DNA from 2 places in the Mesorhizobium sp. P2_A8 genome. Region 2 is predicted to be linked to the other one. Evidence: riboswitches for the same ligand, from Rfam matches in the RefSeq annotation. Region 2 holds a riboswitch; the other holds the start of a gene.
What was found. A riboswitch is a leader RNA that binds a small molecule or an ion and turns the genes downstream of it on or off. The one in region 2 is predicted to bind glycine.
Positions count from the first base shown of each region.

Region 1 (7,943 bases), on a different contig from region 2:
TTTTCAGCGGCAGATGCGATTGCCGCGGCCTTGCCTTTGACCTCCGCCGTCACCGTGTCGAAGCGGCTGGCACCGAGCACCGAAACACCTGATGCCTTTAGACCGGCGGCCAGGCGGTTGGCCAGCCCATGGATGCGTCCGGCGATCGCCTGCAATCCGGCAGGGCCGTGCCAGATGGCATAGGCCGTCGCCATATTGGCGAGCAGCGCCTGCGCGGTGCAGATGTTGGAGGTCGCCTTGTCGCGGCGGATGTGCTGCTCGCGCGTCTGCAGCGCAAGACGATAGCCCGGGCGGCCCTTGCTGTCGGTCGATTGGCCGACGAGGCGGCCGGGCATCAGCCGGGTCAGCTTGTCGGAGACGGCGCAATAGGCGGCGTGCGGGCCGCCAAAGCCCATCGGCACGCCGAAGCGCTGCATCGGGCCGACGGCGATGTCGGCGCCGAGTTTCGCCGGTGCGTCGGTCAGCGTCAGGCCGAGCGGATCGGCAATGAAGATGACCAGTGCGCCGGTGGCGCGAGCCTTCTCGATCGCTGCCTTGTGGTCGCCATAGACGCCGAACGTGTCCGGCCAGGAGACCAGCAGGGCGGCGGTGTTGTCGTCGATCGTCTCGCCGTCGATCTCGATGTCGAGCGGTTCTGCGCGGGTGCGCACGACATCCAGCGTCTGCGGATGCGGCGTGCCGGCCAGCGCCACCTTGGTGCGCTTGTCGCGATGATGGCGCAGCGCGATGCCGACCGCCTCCGCGACGGCGGTGGCTTCATCGAGTAGCGAGGCCGAAGCCACCGGCAGACCGGTCAGCTCTGCGACCAGGGTCTGGAAATTGAACAGCATTTCGAGCCGGCCCTGGCTGATCTCGGCCTGGTAGGGCGTGTAGGCCGTGTACCAGGCCGGGTTCTCGAACAGATTGCGCTGGATCACCGGCGGCACATCGACACCGTGATAGCCGGCGCCGATGAAGCTCTTCAACACCGTGTTCTTTGCCATCGTCGCTGACAATTCGGCCAGGGCTTCAGCTTCGCTGGCCGGCACGGGCAGGTTCAGCGGCAAGTCGAGGCGGATCGATCTCGGCACGGCCTGGCTGATCAGCGTCTCAACCGAGGGAACGCCGATCACGGCCAGCATGGCTCTGACATCGTTGAGGCCGGGGCCAATGTGGCGGGCCGAGAAGGGGGTGAGTGCTGCGGTCATCTTTTTTGGTCCTGCTTTCAGCCGATGTGGGCCAGGTAGGCGGCCTCATCCATGAGGCCTTCCAACTGGCTCTCATTGGCCAGCTTCATCTTCCACAACCAACCGGCGCCGGTTGCCGCCGAATTGACCAGCGATGGATCCGACGAAAGCGTGCCGTTGGCCTCGGTGATTTCGCCGTCGACCGGCGCGTAGACGTCGGATGCCGCTTTGACGGACTCGACCACCACGGCGGTATCGCCCTTGGCGAGCTTTTTGCCCGTTTCGGGCAGTTCGACGAAGACGAGATCACCAAGCTGCTCCTGCGCGTAGTCGGTGATGCCGACCGTGGCGATGCCGCCCTCGACGCGGAGCCATTCGTGATCTTCGGTGAAATAGGTCTTTGCCATCGGATTCATCCTTTGCGGTAGCGATGCGGTGTGAAGGGCAGGGAGCTGATATCGACAGGGATTTTCGTGCCGCGCACGTCGGCGAAAACCCGTGTGCCGGGCTTTGCCAGCGGCGTTGCGACATAACCCATGGCTACCGGATGGCCGGCCGAGGGGCCGAAGCCGCCTGACGTGACATGACCGGCGGGATTGCCGTCGGCATCGAAGAGCGCGGCGCCGGCGCGTACCGGCTGGCGGCCCTCCGGCTTCAACCCAACCCGCCTTTGCGCGGGTCCCCGTTCTACGGCGGCTCGCAGGGCGTCGGCGCCGATGAAAGCGCCGGAGGCGCGGATATCTTTCGGGATCGCCCACGTCAGTCCGGCGCTGGCCGGGTCGGTCTCCGGTGTGATGTCCTGGCCGTGCAGGCACAGCCCAGCCTCCAGTCGGAGGCTGTCGCGAGCGGCAAGGCCGATCCACAGCACGCGCTCATCGCCGAGCAATTTCGCGACGAGGTCGCGCGCATCTGTCTCTGGCAGGCCGATCTCGAAACCGTCTTCGCCGGTGTAGCCGGAGCGGCTCATGAACCAGTTCTGCCGTGGCTCGACCCCATGCATGAACAGCAGTGAGCCGGTCTCGATGCCGGCGCGGGAAAGGGCTGCCCAGGCTTCCGGGCCCTGGACGGCAAGGAAGACGCGATCGAGTGGCTCGACCCTGGCGTCGAAATCCGCGGCAAGCGCACGCAAATGCTTTTCGTCGGCCACGGCGTTGCCTGCGTTGGCGACCACCATGAAGCGCTGGTCGCCCAGCCTGGTGACGATCAGGTCGTCCAGAATGCCTCCTGCTTCATTGAGGAAGAAGGACAGTTTGGACTGCGAGATTTCGAGCGCGCCGGCATCCACAGGACAGGCGCGGTTGAGCAACGCAACCACTTCGCGCCCGCTGATCTCGAACAGTTTCATATGCGAGATGTCGAACAGGCCGGCATGCTCGCGGGTGTGAAGATGCTCCTTCATGACGCCGGCCGGATAGGTCAGCGGCATCGACCAGCCGGCAAAGGCGCCAAAGCGTGCACCGGCGGCTACGTGGATATCTTCCAGGGGAAGGTGTTTGGTGTCGTCGCCCGTCATGTCATCTCCAGAGTCGCACGCAATCGGCCGCGAATGGCGACCAGTCCGTGCCCCTCTGTCTGAAGCCTGAGAGACTCGCGCAACCGGAACTCTGTCAGCGGCGCTTACACCTTCGGCGCGGGGGCAAGCCCCGACTTTCCAGAGTGTCTTTCCCGTCTACGGTTCTTTTGCCTGAGAGATTTCGGGCGATTTCCCCTTCGGCGGCAGCTTTCGCTGCTCTCTCCCGCAAACAGGTAGGACTCGCAAGAGCCCTCGACTCGTCATCCATAGCCCGTCGACGACACATTGTCACCTGCCTGCGACGTGTTGCTGACAAGTCTTCGCTAACCACGCCGTTTGCCGGATTTTCAAGACACTGCTGATATGTTGGCAGCCATGAGGCTTTGCGCCGGCGCTTGCCGGCAGCGGACGGGGACGACAAATGGGCGAATTGATCATGAGTGCGCCGGTGGCGGGGCTGACCTCGAAAAGCCGCATCACCAGGGAAGACGTGGCCATGTTGCGCCATGAAGTGTTCGGCGATGGCGTGGTGACGCGCGGCGAGGCCGAGGCACTGTTCGCGCTCGACGCCACGGCGAAGGAGAAGTGCCAGGAATGGCCGGGCTTTTTCGTCGAAGCGGTCACCGACTACATCGTCCACCAGGAAAAGCCGTCGGGCTACATCTCGCAGGACAATGCCGAGTGGCTGATCCGCACGATCTCGCGAGACGGCATGGTCGACAGCCGCACCGAACTCGAGCTGCTGGTCCATGTGCTGGAAGAGGCGAGATCGTCGCTGAGCCAGCTTTGCGTCTATGCGCTGGAGCAGGTCGCCCACGCCGTCATCGACGGCAAGGGGCCGCTCATGCTTGGCGGTGCGCTGGTTCCCGGACTGATCGCCAAGGCGGAGGTCGAGCTTTTGCGCCGGATCCTCCACGCACATGGCGGTGACGGCAACATCGCCATCACCCGTGCCGAGGCCGAAGTGCTGTTCAAGATCAATGAGCGGACAGCCCAGGCCGAGAACGATCCGTCCTGGAACGATCTGTTCGTCAAGGCGATCGCCAATTTCGTCATGTGCTCGGCCGGCTATGAGGCGCCGACACGCGATGTGGCGCTGCGCCGTGATGCCTTCCTGGAACACGCCGATCCGGAAATCGGCGGCTTCTTCAGCCGCATGGTCTCCGGCGGCCTCGCCGGCATCATGGAGGCCTACCGGTCCCCCGACGACATCGAGGCCGAGTGGGAAGCCAAGAACAGGGCGACTGAAGCCCTGGCGCGCCGCGCCGAGACGATCGATGCCGGCGAAGCCAGCTGGCTGATCGAGCACATCGGGGCGGACAGGCCGCTGTACGAGAACGAGCGCGCGCTGCTGACCCTGATCAAGCATGCCTCGCCAGAAATCCACCCGGCGCTGAAGCCGCTGCTCGACAAGGTAGCCTGAACACGCGGCGGCGCTCGCTACGCCCCCGGGCCGATCATCATCTTGCGCTTTGCGGTTCAGATTCCACCGTACCAGTCGTAGCCATTGTCTTCCCAATAGCCACCCCTGCCGCCGCCGACATTGGCGAAGCCGTCGACCAGCTCGATCTTGTAGAGATATTTCGGCATCTTGTAGCCAAGCTGACGCTCGACGCGGACACGCAGCGGCGCGCCGTTCTCGACCGGCAGCGGCTTGCCATTCAGCCCATAGGCAAGGATCGTCTGCGGGTGGCGGGCGTCGATCAGGTCGATCGTGCCGTAGTATTTGATGTCGCCGGAGAGACTGCGGTCGATCGTGTCGAGACAATGGAACATGACGTAGCGGGCCTGCGGCTTGACCACCGCCTGGTCGAGCACCAGCGACAGCGGCGTGCCGGTCCATTTGGCGATGCAACTCCAGCCTTCGACGCAGTCGTGGCGGGTGATCTGGGTGCGGCTCGGCATGGTCATCAATTGCTCGCGGCTAAGTGACAGCGGCTTTTCGACAAGACCCGAAACCTCCAGCCGCCAGTCGGCGAAATTGTTGGCGAGTAGACCCTTGTAGACGTCGTCGTCCGGCGCCGTGACGCCGTTCGGCCGCTGCGGCTGGCGGATATCGGCCTCGGTGAATTCCGGCGCCAGCGCATCGCGGCCGGCAAGCAGGCGTTGCGCCCGGTATGTCAGGCCATTGGCGTTTTCGAGGAAGCTGCGCAGGCCGCTGCCAATGCTAAGCTGGCTGTCGAAAGCGTCGCAGCCCGACAGCATGATGCCGGAGGCGCCAAGGCCGGCACCCGTCAGGAATTTCCGGCGGCTGATCTGGAACTTACCCATGTCACGCACTCCTCTCGGTGGAATTGTCGCCCTGTGCGGGAGGATCGGTGCGGTACCAGCCGGTGATGATCGAGCGCAGTTCGTTGATCGGGCCAGCAGCCAGGATCATCAGAATGTGGACGACGAAGAAGGCGACCAGCAGCACCATGACGGTGAAATGGATGGTGCGCGCCGTCTGCCGGCCACCGAGCAGATCGTTGAGGAACGGCAGCACCGAGTTCATGCTGGGCGACATAGCCAGGCCGGTGATGATCATCAGCGGCAAAAGCACGAACAGCACGCCGCCATAGGCCATCTTCTGCAGCGTGTTGTATTCCCGCGTGTGGTGGAATTTGAGCTTGGCGTGGTCGACGATGTCCTGCGGCAGGCGCTTGAGATCGTCGAGGCGCGGCGCCAGATCGCGACGCAGATGGCCATTCACAGTGCTGGCGACCAGCCAGACGATCAAGGTCGTGGTCAGTATCCAGGCAAAGAAGAAATGGATGACGCGGGCGGTGCCGAGGTCATAATAGGACGGGATGGTCGCCCAGGACGGAAAGCCGCGCGCCGTTTCGTTGCCGGCCGGACCGGACCAGCCGAGCACGCCTGTGGTGTCGAAGCGATGCCCGAAGATTTCGGTATAGCCGCGCGTGCCGGCGTCGGTGTTTTCGGCGCCTATGGCGAAGATGGTGTTGTTGTAGTCGAAGCCCGACTGCTTGCCGATGTAGAGCTGTGGGCGGGCGTTGAAAATCTGCAGGCCGGACAGCAGCATGAAGAACAGCGAGATGGCCCAGATCCAGTGCGTCAGCCGCGTCCAGCGCGACTGCCGATAGATCAGCGTTGTGTCATTCGAAGCGGGCGCATCCGGTCCGGCGGCGGCTTGGCTTCTGGCAACCGATTCCATCTTGTCTCGTCTCCCGGCCTCGCGGCGTGGCCTGCGCGTTCATTGTCCTCCTGATACGTCGCCAACCAAACCGATGTTTCATCCGATCACGGAATTATTATGGGCTGCCCAGGCTGACCGCGAGATTGACGGCCGCGGCGACGATCACCGTGTTGAAGAAGAACGACAGGATCGAATGGACAAGCACGACACAACGCATATGCGTTGTCGAGATGTTGGTGTCGGCAGTCTGCGCGGTCATGCCGATGACCGTCGAGAAGTAGAGGAAATCCCAGCCTTCCGGCCGCTTGTCGCCTGGGAACAGCAGGCCGCCGACCGGGATTTTCTTCTTGGTTTCGGCGTCGACCGCATCGCCGTCCATCCAGTAGACATGGGCATAATGGAGCGCTGCCATGGCATGGATGGTGAACCAGCCGAGCGGGATCGACAAAAGCGCAAAGCCAAGCTCGACAGGGTGAGCGCTGTCTTTCTGGTTGATCAGTTGAAACAGCGAGAAGGTGGCAACGCCGACGACGACAAGCGTCACCGCGAAGATGACCAGCACCGGCTGGTCGGTGGCGCGCGCATTCTTGCTCAGATACCTGCCGGTGAACTTTGGCATCTGCGCGACGACAAGGATGACGTAGGCGGCAAAGAATGCGTTGGCGCCGATCGAATAGGCGAGCGAGGCATGCAGCAGCAACGCCACGACAAGTGCCACAACGCCGAAGCCGAACGACATCGCGAACAGCATGTGGCGCTGCATGGGGTTCTTCGTCGGGGTTTCGGCAGCCATGGCGGTCCCACCCTTGGATGGCGCTCGGTTTCTACTGCGGTGTGGCGGATTTGAGGGCGCGCCGCAAGATGCGGTCGAGTTCGCCGAGAAACCGCGAGCGGTCCTGCGGCGCGAAGCTGGCATTGTAGCCCTTGCTTTCGCCGGTCTCGCGCAGATGCTGCTTGAGGTCGCGCATCGCCACCGCCATGCCGATCGTTTCCGGTGTGAAAGGGCGCCCGGTCGGCCCGAGCACATGGGCACCGAGCGCCACCGCACGGGCGGCGAGCGGAATGTCTGATGTGATCACGATGTCGTTGGCGTGCGCATTGTCGACGATCCAGTCGTCGGCGGCGTCGGCGCCCTTTGACACCACGACGTTGCGGATCATCGGATCGCGCGAAGGCCGCAGGCCACCATTGGAGACATAGGTGACAACGACGCCGTGGCGCTCGGCGACCTTTTCGACCTCGGCTTTGACCGGGCAGGCATCGGCGTCGACGAGAATTGACGGTGCGGGCATCGTGGGTTCCAATGAATATGGGGCCGGGCGATTTCGTCCGGCCCCATGGATGTGATCCGATCGGCTGTTACGCCGGCAAGGCGCCGGACTTCTTCGCCGTCCAGGTGGCGATATAGTCCATCAGGCCGGGATTGAGGCAGTCATAGGGCTCCAGCCCGATGGACTTCAACTGCGCGCGGATGCCGTCCATCCGCTTCGGATCGACACCGGATTCGATGATCGACGAGACGAAGGCGGTGAAGCCCGGCGGCGACCAGCCGTCCTCCTCGAAGCGCTCAGGATGGATGAAGGACAGGCCCTTGAATGGATGATCACGCTCGACCGGCCCGTGCATGTGGACGCCGCAGCCGGTGCAGGCATGACGCTGGATCAGCGCGCTGGGGTCGACCACTTTGAGCTTGTCGCCGTTCTCGGTGACGGTGACGTCGCCGGTGCCAGCCACGGCAACGACCGAGAACACCGCGCCCTCCGGCTTCCAGCATTTGGTGCAGCCGCAGGCATGGTTGTGGGCGATCTGGCCCTTGACCTTCACCTTCACCGGCTTGCTGGTGCAGGCGCAGACCAGCGTGCCGCCGGCAAAGCTCGCGCTTTCCTTAGGCAGCCCATTGTCGATTTTCGGATGCAGTTTTTCCGGCATTTATTCCTCCCTTGTTGAACCCTGTGCAACTTCAGTCGCTGGCCCTTCGGTCGGCGGCTTTCTCCTCCTCAGTAAACGACGACGCTTCGGATCGATTTGCCCTCATGCATGAGGTCGAAGCCCTTGTTGATGTCCTCGAGCTTCAGCGTGTGGGTGATCATCGGGTCGATCTGGATCTTGCCGTCCATGTACCAGTCGA
Region 1 is NZ_JBFUDB010000014.1:116,846-124,788, forward strand. It holds gene gcvP (aminomethyl-transferring glycine dehydrogenase) at 1-1,187, opposite strand, end outside; gene gcvH (glycine cleavage system protein GcvH) at 1,205-1,573, opposite strand; gene gcvT (glycine cleavage system aminomethyltransferase GcvT) at 1,579-2,679, opposite strand; glycine riboswitch at 2,829-2,915, opposite strand; gene AC1D10_RS33480 (hypothetical protein) at 3,101-4,102, shown strand; gene AC1D10_RS33485 (molybdopterin-binding protein) at 4,159-4,950, opposite strand; gene AC1D10_RS33490 (cytochrome b/b6 domain-containing protein) at 4,952-5,833, opposite strand; gene AC1D10_RS33495 (DUF1345 domain-containing protein) at 5,931-6,608, opposite strand; gene AC1D10_RS33500 (YaiI/YqxD family protein) at 6,640-7,107, opposite strand; gene gfa (S-(hydroxymethyl)glutathione synthase) at 7,175-7,744, opposite strand; partial or broken gene AC1D10_RS33510 (zinc-binding dehydrogenase) at 7,813-7,943, opposite strand, start outside.
Region 1: it holds a riboswitch for glycine, as region 2 does, so the genes downstream of both, gcvT (glycine cleavage system aminomethyltransferase GcvT) here and AC1D10_RS35100 (D-amino acid dehydrogenase) in region 2, are expected to answer to the same signal.

Region 2 (7,943 bases):
AGGATGTAGAGCGGATGCGCAAACGGCAGCCGCTCGAAGGTGACGGGTTTGGTGGCGAAAGGCGACAGCGCCTCTTCCAGCGCCACGGCCTTGTCGATGACCGCTGCGACATCCCTTGAGGAGCCGAGGTAATCGACGACCAGAACCTTGCGGACGGTTTCGAGCTTCGTGGCAACGGCAGCAATCTTGTCGGCGACTTCGATTGCCTTGCCATTGTACCAATAGCCGTCCGGCGCGATAAAGACGACGGGTTCGATCTGGCCGAACCGATCGAGCACGCCCTGTTCGCCGAAATCGGGGGAACAGGACGACCAGACCGCACCGATCGAGGCCGCCGCCAGCATGGCGGCCACAGTCTCAGGCATGTTGGGCATCATCGCGGCGATGCGGTCGCCCTTTTTCACCTTGAGCGACAGGAAAAGCTGCTGAAAGCGCGAGGTCAGTTGGTGCAGTTCGTTCCACGACAGCCGCCGCTCGATCTTGTCCTCGCCGCGAAAGACGATTGCGTCAGCAGAACCGGTCTTTTTCAGCAGGTTCTCGGCGAAATTCAGTGTCGCATCGGGGAAGAAAGCGGCGCCGGGCATCTTGTCGCCATCGACCAGCAGGGTCTCACCCTTGTCGCCGACAAGCTCGCAGAAGTCCCAGACAAGGCTCCAGAACGCCTCGCGGTCGTCGATCGACCAGCGATGGAGCGTAAAATACGACCCCAACGAGAGGTCGAAGCGAGAAGAAGCCTGGGCTGCGAAGCTGGATAGTGGGCTCTGCTCGATCTGGCAGGACTTCGGAGCCCAAAGTGGCGCCCGTGCTTCTTCAGTCGATATCATCGTTCAGCCAACTCAATATTACGAGAACAATTGCACGGGATTTGACCGACGTTAGAGATCGCGGGCGACAAAAGCCTGTCTCGCCCGCGGGTCGGCGAGCCCCCTGGTCACGGAGCAAGTCGGTCAAATCACCCAGTAGTGGTGGGCTTGATCCGCTTAATCCCGTGACCTCGGCCTGCAAGCAAGGTCTTGAGATCGATTTCGGGATCGCCAACAATCGCAGGGGGGATTTGCCGGCTTGTACGGCTTTTCCTTGCCGACTATCGTCATAGCCGCACACTCCGCCTGCTCAATGGCATTGCCAACGCTCTCAGCCTGATCCGCGCACCCTTCGGGAATGACGCACGACCAGCTCGCTAAGCTAACATTAGAAAGCCTACAGCCGTTCGATAGGGCGTTTTGCGCAAAAGGGCCGCCATTGTGAAACAAATGCCCCATTCAGCGGCGGAAAGTGAAATGCAGACCAATCGCCTACCGTTTGCCCGACGGGCGATGATTTGGCGACCATCTGCCCCGAAGCGCCTACTTATCAATACGCGATGCGCCGTATAGCTGGCGAAAAAGCCTCCGCCTGCTGATAGAGTAGTATGTTTCACCGACTGGAGCGAACTGCGCCAGGCGTTGCATCCCGATCTCGTTTTTGGAGGAAAACTTATAGCATCTGGTGTCAGTGTTAAGGTGACCGGGGCGTTAAGAACGCTACGCGGTGCGTAAGCTGAAACCCGTCAAAAGCGGGATCAAAAAGGGGAATATCATGTCGATCATCATTACCCGCAGACTCCTCATCCAAGCAGCCTCCGCAATAGCCGTGGGGGTTATCGCCTGTCAGGCGAACTTTGCATCAGCTCAAACCAATCCAGGTCCGCTTTCCCAAAGGATAGCGAAGGGCGAGCCGATCCGGCTCGGTTTTTCCGATGAAGTACCCGGCGCATACCTCGGCAAGGATGGCAAGCCCACCGGCTTCGTCAACATAATGACTTTGGGCATCCTGAAGAAGATGGGGTACACCAATATCGAGTCGGTGCAGACCGAATGGGGTGGGCTGATACCAGCCTTGCAAGCTGGGCGATCCGATATCATCACCGGTGGCATGTTCATCCTCGCCTCGCGATGCAAGAATGTGGCCTTCTCCGAGCCTATCTTCAAAATGTCAGATGCATTTATTGTTCCGAAGGGCAACCCGAAGGGTCTTCGCAACTACGATGACGTGAAGAAGAGCGGGGCCACAATTGTTGCCGCGACCGGTACGGCCAACATTGAAAATGCCAAGGCCGCTGGCGTTGATCCTGCCAAGATAATGGAAGTGCCGAGCCCCGTTGAGCTTCTTGCTGCGGTCAAGGCAGGGCGTGCGGACGTTGGAGCGAGCACATCCGTCGTAGTGGAGCAACTTGCGTCCAGCACGAATGGAGAGCTCGAAGCAACTGATCCCTCGGCGATGCCGAAGGAACTTTTCAACTGGGGCGCGATTGGCTTCCGGAAGGAAGACGCCGATTTCATCCCGGCTTTCAACAAGGCTCTTAAGGAATATCTCGGTTCTGACGAGATGATGAAGGCTGTAGCTGAGTACGGCTATAGCAAGACCCTGCTGCCCGGGGACGAAAAAGCTGAATGGATCTGCGCAAACAGGTAGTCAATCTCATGCGGCGAACCTAGTGTTAGGTTCGCCGCGCCTATTTGGTAGCAAATGCCCTCACGGGCGAACGCTCCAGTTGAACGGCGCTGGAGGGAAAGCTCTAGCGGCATGTCATATTTTGAGTTCATCAGCCAGTATGGCGAACGCATTCTGAGCGGGACACTCGTCACGATCATATTGACGATCATCGCCGCCGCCTTGGCTATTTCGATTGCGCTCATTGCTGGCTTGATGCGTTTATCGCCAAATCGCTTTGTCCGCAGTGTCGCGGCCGTGTATGTCGAAATTTTTCGAGGCACCTCCCTGCTCGTGCAGCTCTACTGGATTTTCTTTGTTCTGCCGCTCTTCGGGTTCACTCTTGAAAAATTCACGGCTGGTTTCATCGCGGTCGGCTTGAACCTCGGCGCTTACGGATCGGAATTGGTGCGCGGGGCAATTCTATCGGTTGCCCGCGGTCAGTGGGAAGCCGCGCTTGCACTCAACATGTCAGGCGTACAGCGCATGCGTCGCATTATACTTCCTCAAGCTCTCCTGATCATGCTCCCTCCCTGGGGCAATCTCATGATTGAGCTATTGAAAAGCACCGCCCTGGTCGCACTGATTGCCGTGGCGGATCTGACGTTTCAGGCAAAACAGATCAACTCCTCGACTTTCCTCTCGGCGCAAAGCTTCGGGACCGCCCTGATCATCTACTATGTCGTCGCTCGCTTCCTGATCACGCCCTCGATGAGATGGCTTGAACGGTTCATGGCGCGCAAGATGGGAGAGGCGTGAGGCCGTGCTGAATTGGGATTGGGATTTCACCTGGACGATCCTACCAAGGTTGCTATCAGCCACAGTCAACACGATACTTGCGGCTGGGCTTGGCTACGCGATAGCCGTTGTCCTGGGCCTCGTCCTGGCCCTTCTTCAGCGAACGCGGTCACCCATCTTCACTGCCAGCGTACGAGAAATCATCGAGTTCGTCCGCTCGACGCCATTGGTTCTGCAGGTATTCTTCGTCTTTTACGTCGCCCCTCAATTCGGCATCACGTTATCGCCATGGGTTGCCGGAATGCTTTCTATCGGCGTTCACTACGCGGCCTACCTGTCGGAAGTATATAGAGGCGGTATCGACTCCGTACCAAAGGGTCAGTGGGAAGCCGCAACATCTCTGAACCTCTCTACGACCAGGACGTATTTCCGCATCGTCATACCTCAGGCTCTGCCGCCATCGCTCGCTGGGATGGGGAACTATCTAGTCGGCATCTTCAAGGACACTCCGATCCTATCAGTCATCGGCGTTGCCGAGCTGATGCACGCAGCGAACTCCATCGGTGCGGAAACGTACCGGTTTCTTGAACCTTACACACTGGTCGGCATCATTTTCCTTGCGATATCGCTGCCGACCGCTGCGTTGATCAGAGCATTCGAAGGCTGGATGCGAAGAAAATTGGGACTAACCTGATGACCGATGAAACCCACGCATCTTTTCCGCTTCGCCTCGAAGGCGCCAACGTGCCCATGGTCAGCTTCAGAAAGGTCACGAAGCGATACGGGAGCCTCGTCGTTCTGGACTCGCTTGATCTGGACGTCGCCGAAGGAGAAATGGTCACCATCATCGGCCCTTCGGGATCTGGAAAAACGACGGTTCTCCGTACCTTGATGACACTGGATTCGATCAACGGCGGCGTGATTTACGTGGACGGCGAGCCGCTAACCCACATGTCCGACGGCACGAAACTCGTCCCCGCAAATCAGCGGCACCTGCGTAAGATGCGGTCGAAGATCGGGATGTGCTTCCAACACTTTCACCTCTTTCCGCACATGACAGCACTGGAAAATTGCATGGAGGGCCCGGTCAATGTTCTGGGCCTGTCAAAAAAGGAAGCCCGCGAGCGCTCGGAAGAGCTCCTGCGGATGGTCGGGATGGCCGACAAGCGGGATCAGCATCCTTCGCGCCTGTCCGGCGGCCAGCAACAGCGCGTTGCTATTGCGCGCGCCTTGGCTATGCGCCCCAAGGTGATGCTGTTCGATGAAGTGACGTCGGCGCTGGATCCAGAGGTGATCGGGGAGGTTACCGGAGTGATCAAAAAGCTGGTATCGGAGCACAACCTGACGATGTTGATGGTCACGCACCAGATGGGCTTCGCGCGACAAATCTCCGATCGGGTGAGCTTCTTCTACAAGGGTCGGATCGAAGAGCAGGGAACTCCCGACGAACTCTTCGGCGATCCGAAGAAAGAGCGGACCCAGCAGTTTCTCAGTGCGGTCCGCGAAGCCGTTTAGTGAAGTCGTTGACACACTGATCTGGCTCGTGTCGACCTCGAAGAACATCCGAAGATTTCGCTTTCATGGAAATGTCGAAGCTAGACGTGGAGGACCAACGCTTCGTTTCAAGGCGCCGGCCGCCCTGAGAATCCTCTGCACGACCGGAGGGCGGAAAAGCGATCCTCCCTGATTCTGAGCGGTGGCATCGATCGGAACCGAGTGAAGCAAACTGCCTACTTTCAAAATCCAAGAATGAATAATCGTACTCCGCCAGTCAGCCGCGCATGGTGAAGAACATGGAAGATATTGCAAAGGTGGAGCGTTTCACAGTATCAGAATTCCAATCTCGCGTTTCGCGGGCTCAACAGGCGATGAGGGAGCACCAGCTCGACGGGCTGCTCGTGTCGTCCATGGACAACATCCGATACTTCACTGGGATCGATTCCACTTTTTGGGAGAGCTACGCCAGACCTTGGTTCGTTCTCGTACGGGCTGAAGGCGATCCGATCGCCATAGTTCCCGAGATCGGCCGTTCGATTATGGAAACGCTTTGGGTGAAGGAGATTCGCTCGTGGCCGTCACCACGGCCAGACGACGATGGCACATCGCTCGTGATCCAGGCGGTCTCGGAGTTGCCACGCCGCTTTGGACGTGTCGGTGCTGAGCTCGGAATGGAGTTGCGCGTTGGCATGCCGGTGAGCCAGGTTCTGGATATTATGAAGGGGCTGCAGGGTGTCGAACTGGTCGACGGATCGAAAGCGATATGGCAGCTTCGTATGATCAAAAGCGAAGCCGAAGTCGCGAGGATCAGGACGGCCATCGATATCGCCGGGGGCGTATACGATACGGTTCCAGATTTCGTTCGCATCGGTGACACTGAAAAACGCATCCAGCGTGAGTTCCGGGCTCGCCTGAACTCAAGCGGCGCCAGTTCGATCCCGGTTGTGATCTGCCGCTCGGACATCGGCGGTCCTTTCGAGATCACCGGCGGCCCGCGCGACCGCAAGATCGCCGACGGTGACCTTCTCTTCATCGACACCGGAACCACGTTCGACGGTTACTACTGCGATTATGATCGAAATTACCAAGTCGGCGACGCAACCGATGCGCTACTGCAGGCGCACGAAAAGGTCTGGCAGGCAAACGAGATCGGGTTGAAGTCAGTCCGTGCCGGGGTTTCCGCTGCCTCCGTCTTCCGGGCAATGGCGAAAGTGCTCTCCTCTGGCGAGGAAGACCTGAACAGCAACGGGCGTATGGGCCACGGCCTGGGCCTGCGGGTCACGGAGCCGCCGTCCGTCAAAGTTGAAGACCAAACGGTGCTGCAGGCCGGGATGGTGTTGTGCATCGAGCCCGGGCTCGAGTACGAACCCGGCAAGATCGTTCTTCACGAGGAAACGGTGCTGGTGACCGAAGACGGCATGGAGTTGTTGACCAAGCGGGCCTCACGCCAACTGCCTCGGATCTACTAAGAAATCAAGCGATCGCCTCATGCGTTCTCCTTCCCGAAGGCGTGAGGTGTCCACGCTAACTTAAAGGCTCGTTTCGTTGCCGGGCACATTTTGCCGGGCACGTTTCGTTGCTCCGCACATTTCGCACTAAAACTCCGGCTGTCTGCGGTACTAATGCCGTGTCCACAAGGTGGAACGGGAGAGATCGGCGAGAGCCGGCGCCGACGGAGCAACCCCCCAAGGAAACTCTCAGGCACCAGTGACCGTTCGTGCCGGACAATCTGGAGAGAGGCGCCTCGCGCCCACCGAAGGGGAACGCCGGAATCCGGTCAAGCTCTCAGGTACCGAGACAGATTTGGGGATCGCCGCAGGTTCACGCCTGCAACCGTTGATCCATTGGAGTTCCTCAAATGCCCAGAATTGTCGTGATCGGCGCCGGTATCACCGGAGTGTCGACAGCCTATGCCCTGTTGGAACGGGGATACGAAGTCACCGTGTTCGAAAAGCAGCGCTACGCGGCGATGGAGACATCATTTGCTAACGGAGGGCAGCTCTCCGCCTGCAACGCCGAAGTCTGGAACCATTGGTCGACCGTCATCAAGGGTATCAAGTGGATGGCGCGAAGGGACGCCCCGCTCCTGATGAACCCTTCTCCATCCTGGCATAAGTACAGCTGGCTGGCGGAATTCATGGCGAACATCGGCCGCTACCGGGAGAACACGATCGCTACCACGCGGCTGGCGATTTTCGCCAGGCAGCACATGTTCGGCATCGCTGAGCGGGAAGGGATCGACTTCGACCACGTGCGCAAGGGAATCCTTCACGTCCATTACGACAAGGCAGGGTACGATCATGCGTCGAAGGTGAACGAGATGCTTGTCGAGGGCGGACTGGACCGCCATCCGGTCACCCCCAAGGAAATCGCCGAGATCGAGCCGGTGCTTTCCGGCAAGTTTCACGGTGGCTTCTACACGCCGTCGGATTCAACCGGCGACATCCACAAGTACACAGGCGGACTCGCTCAGGTCTGTGAGAGCAGGGGCGCGCGCTTCACCTACGATGCCGACGTGACCTCGATCACCAAGCGTGACGGGTTCCGCATCGCCTTCTCGACGAAGGGTGGCATCAAGGATGAGCTTCAGGCAGACGCTGTCGTCGTTTGTGCAGGTGTCCATAGCCGCACCATAGGCGCAATGCTGGGCGACCGGATCAACATCTATCCGGTCAAGGGCTACTCGATCACAGTCGATCTCGCTGACGAACTGTCCCAAGCTTCGGCTCCGTGGGTCAGTATCCTTGACGACCGGGCGAAGATCGTCACCAGCAGGTTGGGAACATCCCGGTTCCGCGTTGCCGGGACCGCTGAATTCAACGGCGCGAACCGGGATATAAGGGACGACCGTGTCAGGCCCCTCGTGGAATGGACGCGTACGCTCTTCCCAGGAGTTGCCACCAGTAACGTCATCCCGTGGGCAGGATTACGGCCCATGATGCCGAACATGATGCCAAAGGTCGGCAAGGGAAAGATCCCTGGAGTCTTTTACAATACGGGCCACGGTCATCTGGGCTGGACGCTCTCGGCAGCAACCTCGGCGGCGCTTGCCGAGGTCATAGGCGGGGAAATCCCGGTCGACCTGAGAGTGGCCGCATGAAGATGACTGACATATTTGCGGCTGGCGGCCTTCCCATCGAACTTGCTGGACTGAAGGTGGCGCGCGAACTGCGCGACTTCATCCGGGAGGAGGCCCTTCTACTGGTATCACGCCTGAAGCCTTTTGGGCGGCATTC
Region 2 is NZ_JBFUDB010000020.1:1,939-9,881, forward strand. It holds gene AC1D10_RS35070 (acetoacetate--CoA ligase) at 1-824, opposite strand, end outside; gene ehuB (ectoine/hydroxyectoine ABC transporter substrate-binding protein EhuB) at 1,579-2,454, shown strand; gene ehuC (ectoine/hydroxyectoine ABC transporter permease subunit EhuC) at 2,566-3,231, shown strand; gene ehuD (ectoine/hydroxyectoine ABC transporter permease subunit EhuD) at 3,236-3,904, shown strand; gene ehuA (ectoine/hydroxyectoine ABC transporter ATP-binding protein EhuA) at 3,961-4,725, shown strand; gene AC1D10_RS35095 (M24 family metallopeptidase) at 5,004-6,176, shown strand; glycine riboswitch at 6,342-6,431, shown strand; glycine riboswitch at 6,434-6,511, shown strand; gene AC1D10_RS35100 (D-amino acid dehydrogenase) at 6,566-7,807, shown strand; partial or broken gene AC1D10_RS35105 (malate synthase G) at 7,810-7,943, shown strand, end outside.